Regions from separate parts of the Arthrobacter sp. SLBN-53 genome, predicted to be linked through region 2. Evidence: predicted binding sites of a transcription regulator. Region 2 holds the regulator's gene; the other holds the start of a gene.

Evidence for each region. Region 2 encodes LexA, which represses DNA repair genes until DNA is damaged. Its sites were predicted from a motif close to TCGAACANNTGTTCGA; they were not measured.
Region 1: FBY28_RS25950 (HNH endonuclease signature motif containing protein) is a predicted target of LexA. The motif match lies at 1,478-1,493, and genes of this name have one in related genera.

The regions. Positions count from the first base shown of each region.
Region 1 is NZ_VFNN01000001.1:770,383-773,786, reverse strand. It holds gene FBY28_RS25950 (HNH endonuclease signature motif containing protein) at 1-1,474, opposite strand, end outside; gene FBY28_RS03710 (SCO6745 family protein) at 1,682-2,440, shown strand; gene FBY28_RS03705 (cation:proton antiporter) at 2,467-3,404, shown strand, end outside.
Region 2 is NZ_VFNN01000001.1:4,900,819-4,904,222, forward strand. It holds gene FBY28_RS23540 (LGFP repeat-containing protein) at 1-1,492, shown strand, start outside; gene lexA (transcriptional repressor LexA) at 1,523-2,197, opposite strand; gene FBY28_RS23550 (organic hydroperoxide resistance protein) at 2,305-2,727, opposite strand; gene FBY28_RS23555 (MarR family winged helix-turn-helix transcriptional regulator) at 2,756-3,187, opposite strand; gene FBY28_RS23560 (LysM peptidoglycan-binding domain-containing protein) at 3,383-3,404, shown strand, end outside.

The DNA of each region.
Region 1 (3,404 bases), 4.1 Mb from region 2:
CGCTGGTGGGGTCGATTGCGGTGGTCCAGCCCAGTTCGGCGAGGCGGTTGTCCGGTGGGCAGCCCAGCCCGAGGGTGGGGGCGTCGGTGCGTCCGCCGCGGGCCCAGCTGGGTTGGGCGTGGTGGGCTTGGCAGTGGTTGGCGCATCGGGTGCAGCCGGGGCGGGTGCAGCCGCGGTCGCGGTTGTGGAGCAGTAGGCGTTGGGCTTTGGTGGCCAGGCGTTTGGTGCGGCCCAGGTAGAGCGGTTCGGCGGTGTGGTGTCGGTAGACGACCAGGTAGTGGTGGGCGTGCTCGGCCAGGCGGATCAGGTCAGCCATGGGCATGAGGGTGCCGGTGCCGGTGACCGCGATGCCGGCGGCGGTTTCGAGTTCGGCCAGGGTGGTGGAGACCACGACGGTGACCGGTAGCCCGTTGTGTTGGCCGAGGCGTCCGGAGGCGATGGTGTCGCGTAGGACGGCTTTGAGGGCGTCGTGGTTGCGTTGCGCAGCGGTGCGGGTGTCGCGGCCGGCGGGCCCGGTCAGCGGTGGCAGTGCCGGTGCGGGGGACGCCGCGGTTGCGGCGGCAGCGTCAACGGCCTCGATTCGGTCGGCCAGTTCACCCAGATCGGTGGGCAGGGGCAGTTGTTCCCAGAGCGTGGACGGATCCTTGGATGGTGCAGCCGGGTCGGGCTGCACGGCAGTGTCTTTCGCATCTGGACCGACCCCGGCCTGGGAATCCGCGTCGGTCTCGGGGTTGGCCGGTGAGTGGGGGTCCTCGGGGTTGTTGATTCCGGAGCGGGCCCAGGTGTCGTTGACCGTGCCCAGGTAGGCGGCCAGTTCGGCATCGACCCAGCCGGTGATGCGGGTCAACCCGTCAGGATCCTGCGTGCCCACGGTGATGCCGCGTTTGTGGCGGGCGATATCCGGGCCCAGACCGTCCTGATTCATCAGGTAGAGCGCCCGTACCGCGGTGGCGTGCACCGTCTCGGGGCTACTCACGCGGGCGACCGGGATCAGGATCTTTTCGAGCTCCGCAGCTTTGGTGGCATCGACGTATTTGGTGGCCGTCCGCACCGCTTCGGCGATCACCGTGACGTGGCCTTCGTTGATGTCGCCGTCGGCCAAGGCCTGGGCGCACAACGGCAGCGCGGGATCGAGCAGGATCCCGGTCACGCACCGTCTGGGGGCCAGTTGTTCGGCGCGGCGCACCCGGGTTGCGGCCTCGCGGGCGGACAGGCGCATCCGGGTGATCAGGACATCGGCCCAGGATTTGGCGCCGATCTCATGTGCGGTGCTGCGCTGCATGATTGCGGCCTGGATGCGGGCATCGATGACCGCATCGGCGCGGGCGCGTTGGTCGCGTTCGGACTGCAACGCCAACAGCTCGGCGGTGTCGAACACCGAGAAGTCGGCATCCAACAGTGCTTTGACCGACGCGGCGCGATCGGAGAGGGCATGCTGCACCGACTCCCGGCTGGCCACCACATCCGATCCCATGACTCGAACATACGTGCGACCACCGACATAACACGCCACGATGTGACACCAGAGACAGACGAGACCAAAGAAAAATCTGAGATCAAGCAGCTCGACCAAAGGTGCTGCCGGAGGCCGTCTGTCCGACATCCCCATCGAACTCGGCCGCCCCGGATCGGCCGCCGTCTACTGTTCGAGCCGACACCGATGCCACCGAAAGGCCTGAGGATGACTGATACCGATCTGGTCGAGCACGCCGCCGCGGCCGGAGCCGCCGTGGAGCAGGCGGTCGCCGTGTTCATGCTGCACCCGCAGACCTACGCCGAGAGCATCGCGGCGGGTTACCAGAATCCGCTCGCCGGGTATGTCGCCGGGCGCGGCGGCGTGCTCGGAGAGGCCACCGGCGCCACCGTCGCGGCGGTGTTCGCCGTCTTCGAGCCCACCGGCCTTGCCGCCCTGTGGGAACAGGGCATCGCCGTCCGCGGCGCCGCCACCGCGGCGCAGGTGTACTGGGAACAGGCCGCGGAGTTCGGCCGCCGGTACCTGGCTGCGGCAGACGGGCTCGACCGTGTCGCCGAGCTGGGGGAGCGGCTGATCGCCGCCGCGCCGACCGCCTCGGTCCCGCTGTTCGCCGGCTGGAAGGTCATGCCGCTGGCCGAGGACGCACCAGCGCGGGCCCTACAGGTCATGTTCGTGCTGCGTGAATTGCGGGCCGGTCTGCACTTCAACGCCCTCAGCCTGTCCGGGATCAGCCCCATCGAGGCGCACATGCTGAACAAGGGGCCGCGGTATGCGGCAATGTTCGGCTGGCCCGAACCGTTCGCCGACGGTGCGGACAAAAAGGACCGTTATGCCGAGGTCGAGAACGTGACCGATCGACGCATGGCCGAACTCGTCGGCACCGCATGGGAATCGGCGGAGGCTGCCGAGTTCGCCGGGCTGACCGCGGCCGCACTGACCACGCTCAAGCAGACCGTGCCGCGGTGACAGTTTTCGGCTGGCTAACCTGACGTATGCCCGCGGACATCGCGATCCAGTTCTTTCTGCAACTTGCCGTCATCCTGGCTGCCTGCCGGCTGGCCGGCATCGTTGCCGGACGCGTCGGGCAGCCGCCCGTCGTCGGTGAGATGATTGCCGGGGTGGTCCTCGGGCCGTCGCTGCTCGGCCGCATCGCCCCCGACCTGCAGGCCGGTCTGTTCCCGTCGGGGACGTCCAACATCGTGCTGTACACCACCGCGCAGGTCGGCCTGGTGCTCTACATGTTCGTCATCGGCATGAATTTCGACGTCGAACACGTCCGGCAGCGGGCCGGCACCGCCGCCGCGGTCTCGGCCACCGGGACCTTCGCGCCGCTGATCATCGGCGCGCTCGCGGCGATCCCGTTGCTCGGCGGCGGTGAGTTCTTCGGCGAAGGCGTCAACCTCGGCATGGCGATGATGTTCCTCGGCGCGTCGATCGCCATCACCGCATTCCCCATGCTCGCCCGAATCATCTTCGAAAAGGGTTTGACCGGCACCTCTTTGGGCACGCTCGCGCTGGCGTGCGGTGCCACCTCGGATGCCATTTCCTGGTGCATCCTTGCCGTCGTGCTGGCCGTCTACAAGAACAGCCCGATGCTCGCCGTCCTCGCCATCGGCGGTGGCGTGCTCTACACCGTGGTGGTGCTGACCATCGGTAAGCGCGCCCTGGCACCGATGGGAGCCAAGGCCGAGCAGCAGCAGGCCATCAGCGGATCGATGCTCAGCACGGTCCTGATCCTGCTGACGGCATGCGCCTGGTTCACCGACACCATCGGCATCTACGCGATCTTCGGCGCATTCATCCTGGGCATCGCGATGCCGTCGGGTTATTTCGCCGGCCAGCTCACCGACAAGATCGAACCCCTGACCACCAAGTTGCTGCTGCCGTTGTTCTTCGTCTACTCCGGGCTCAACACGCAGATCGGCCTGGT
Region 2 (3,404 bases):
GGCACGTCGGGCCGCCGGCGGCGAACTGGGGCCGCTCGGTGCCGAAGACGGGGCCCAGTATGCGATCGGCGCCGACGGCGTCGGCCAGAACTATGCCGGCGGCAAGATCTTCTACAGCCCGCAGACCGGTGCCAACGTGGTGACCGGGCAGATCCTGGCCAAGTACGAGAGTGTCGGTGGGCCGACCGGGGATCTCGGGTTCCCCACCGCCAGCGAGGCGGATGGCGGGCTGGCTCCGCAGAGCGCGGTGGTGCCCTTCGCCGCCGAGGACAAGCCGGTCATCTTCTGGACCCCCGACTTCGGTGCGGTGATCGTCCGTGGGGCCATGAATGCCGCCTGGGAGAAGTTGGGTGGCGCGACCGGCGAACTCGGCGCACCCAAGAGCGATCAGACCGACAACGGCGGCGTGATCAACCAACAGTTCAACGGTGGATCCATCTCGTGGGACAAGGCGGCCAACCGGTTCAGCACGGAGCCCGCGGGCTTGCAGTCGCAGCTGGCGGGCCTGCAGGTTCCCGGGGCTGATTCCCCGCAAGCGCCGGCCGATGGCCCGCAGGCGAACGGCGGCGGCGACAGCGGCGACAAGTGGTACACCTGGCGCTGGTGGTGGCTGCTGGGCCTCATCCCGGTGGTGGGTCTGATCGCCGTGATCGCCGTGGCGGTCTTGCGCAACCGGCGGTCCGGTGACGAGGACCGGTTCGACGACGACCTCGACGACGATCCGTATGACCGTGATGACCGTGGCTACTACGGCTATGGCCAGAACGATCACCAAGACGATTACCAAGACGATCACCAAAACGATGACCGGGCCGAGGATCGCGACAGCGGCTATGGTCCGCCGCCGCAGGATCCGTGGGCATCACTGTCGCCGGTCGGGTCAGCGGGCTCCTTCACGGTCGATCCGATCGACACCGGTGCCGGCCACGACCCCCGGGCCGGCGATGATGCGGATGCCGATGGCCTCGGCGTCGACCCGTTCGCCGATCGTGGTGCCGACACCGACCGGCCGGAAGAACTGCTGCGGTTCGACGACGACGAAGATGACGTCGACACCGCCCCGACCCGGATCGAGACGCCCACACCGCAGCCGGTTGAGTCCGTCTTCGCCGAGTCTGATTTCGCCGACTCGGATTATGCGGCGTCTGATTTCGCCGACTCGGATTATGCGGACTCGGACTTCGGTGCCCGTGTTGTCGGTGCACCGGTGCTCGAACCCGAGCCGGACCTGACCGCCCCGGAACCCGAGGTGACGGGCGGACGTCACGCTGCCGCCGGCGGGGACGATGATGACGATGACGCCGGTTGGACCTCGATGCGACTGGCGACCACCGATCGCTACCGCGCCCCGGAGGGTTACCCCATCAAGGCCGATACCAAGACCGGTCTCTACTGGGCGCCCGGTAGCCGCGGTTACCGCGATACCGAGGCCGAGATCTGGTTCTCCAGTGAGGAATTCGCGCGCGCGAACGGATTCATCCGCGCCGATTGATCAGACGCCGACCGGTCAGACGCCGACCGATCACACCTTGCGGATCACGGTGACGACCTTGCCGAGCACCACGGCGTCGTTACCGTCGATGGGTTCGAACGCCGGGTTGTGCGGCATCAGCCACACCTGACCCTTGGTCCGCTTGAAGGTCTTGACCGTGGCTTCGCCGTCGATCATGGCCGCGACGATATCGCCGTTGTCGGCGACGTTCTGCTGGCGCACGACCACCCAGTCGCCGTCGCAGATGGCCGCGTCGACCATGGATTCGCCGACCACCTTCAGCAGGAACAGCGATCCCTCGCCGACCAGCTCCTTGGGCAGCGGGAACACATCCTCCACGGCCTCCTCGGCCAGGATCGGCCCACCCGCCGCGATTCTGCCGAGCACCGGGACGAAGGTCGGTTCCGGTAGCGCATCGGAGCCCGCGACGTCGGTGGCCACGATCGGGGTGATCACCTCGTCGGCACCGCGCACGTCGACCGCGCGGGGGCGGTTGGGATCGCGCCGCAGATAGCCCTTGCGCTCCAGGGTGCGCAGCTGGTGGGCGACCGAGGACGTGGAGGTCAACCCCACCGCGTCCCCGATCTCCCGGATGCTCGGTGGGTAACCGCGGGTGGTCACCGACGAGCGGATGACCTCCAGGATGGTGCGCTGACGCTCGGTCAGGCTGGAGCGTGCCTCAGGGGTGTCGCTGCTGTCGCTCATGTCGCCGAATGTAGTCGCAGCCGCCCCGATAATCAAACATGTGTTCGAGGCGTGTCGCGGCCCGACAGGGCGTGTCTGCGGCGTCATTGCGGCGCGATCAGCCGAGCTCACTCATCGGTCACGGTCAGGGTCACCTCGATGTTGCCACGGGTGGCGTTGGAGTAGGGGCACACCCGGTGTGCGGCCTCGGCGAGCTCGGTGGCGGTGTCATGGTTCACATTGGGCAGCACGATCTCCAGCTCGACGGCAAGACCGAACGCGCCGTCCTCGGCGGCCCCCAGTGTCACCCGGGCGCCGACGGCGGAGTCGGTGACATCGGCCTTGTGTTCGCGGGCGACCAGTCGGAGTGCGGAGTGGAAGCACGCCGCGTAACCGACGGCGAACAGTTGCTCGGGATTGGTGCCGGTGCCGGAACCGCCCATCTCCTTGGGCATACTCAGTGCGACATCGACTTTCCCGTCGGAGGTGCGGCCGTGTCCGTCACGTCCCTCGCCGGTGGCCAGGGCCTCGGCGGTGTAAAGCTTCTTCATCGGTGGGTGTTCCTTTCGTCGTTTTCGGTCAGTGCGGTGAGCTGAGCTGGTCGACAAGTCCGCGGAGGGCGTCGCGTAGCGCGCCGACCTCCTCGGGTCGGGCATCGGTGGCGGCCAGCAGGCGCTGTGGAATGCAGGCGGCACGTTCTTCGAGGGCGCGCCCGGCGGGGGTGAGTGCGACCTCGACGCGACGTTCGTCGGCGGTCGCGCGGTGACGCACCACCAGGCCGGTGCTCTCCAGGCGTTTGATCAACGGTGAGAGGGTGCCGGAGTCCAGGTGCAGCCGCCGGCCCAGGTTTCCGACGGTGCTGGGGTCGTCCTCCCAGAGGGCCAGTAGGACGAGGTACTGGGGGTAGGTGATGCCCAGTTCCGCCAGGAGCGGCCGATAGGCCGCGGTCATCAGGCGCGAAGCCGAGTACAGCGCGAAGCACAGCTGTTCGTCGAGGCGTCCGGCGGTCATGACCACAACTGTAGCGGTCAATTCAATTGTGGGCAATTGAATTGAGCTGAGTTCCGTCCGCGGATTCGCGACCGTCCGCTTGTCGGTGGGTGTCGATATCGTTCGCTAACAGTTCGATCACGTGTTCTATCGTTCGAACAGATGATCGACTACAGTTCGAACAAAGAAGCGAACACACCTCAAGGAGGCAGGCACATGACGATTCTGGAAGCACGTA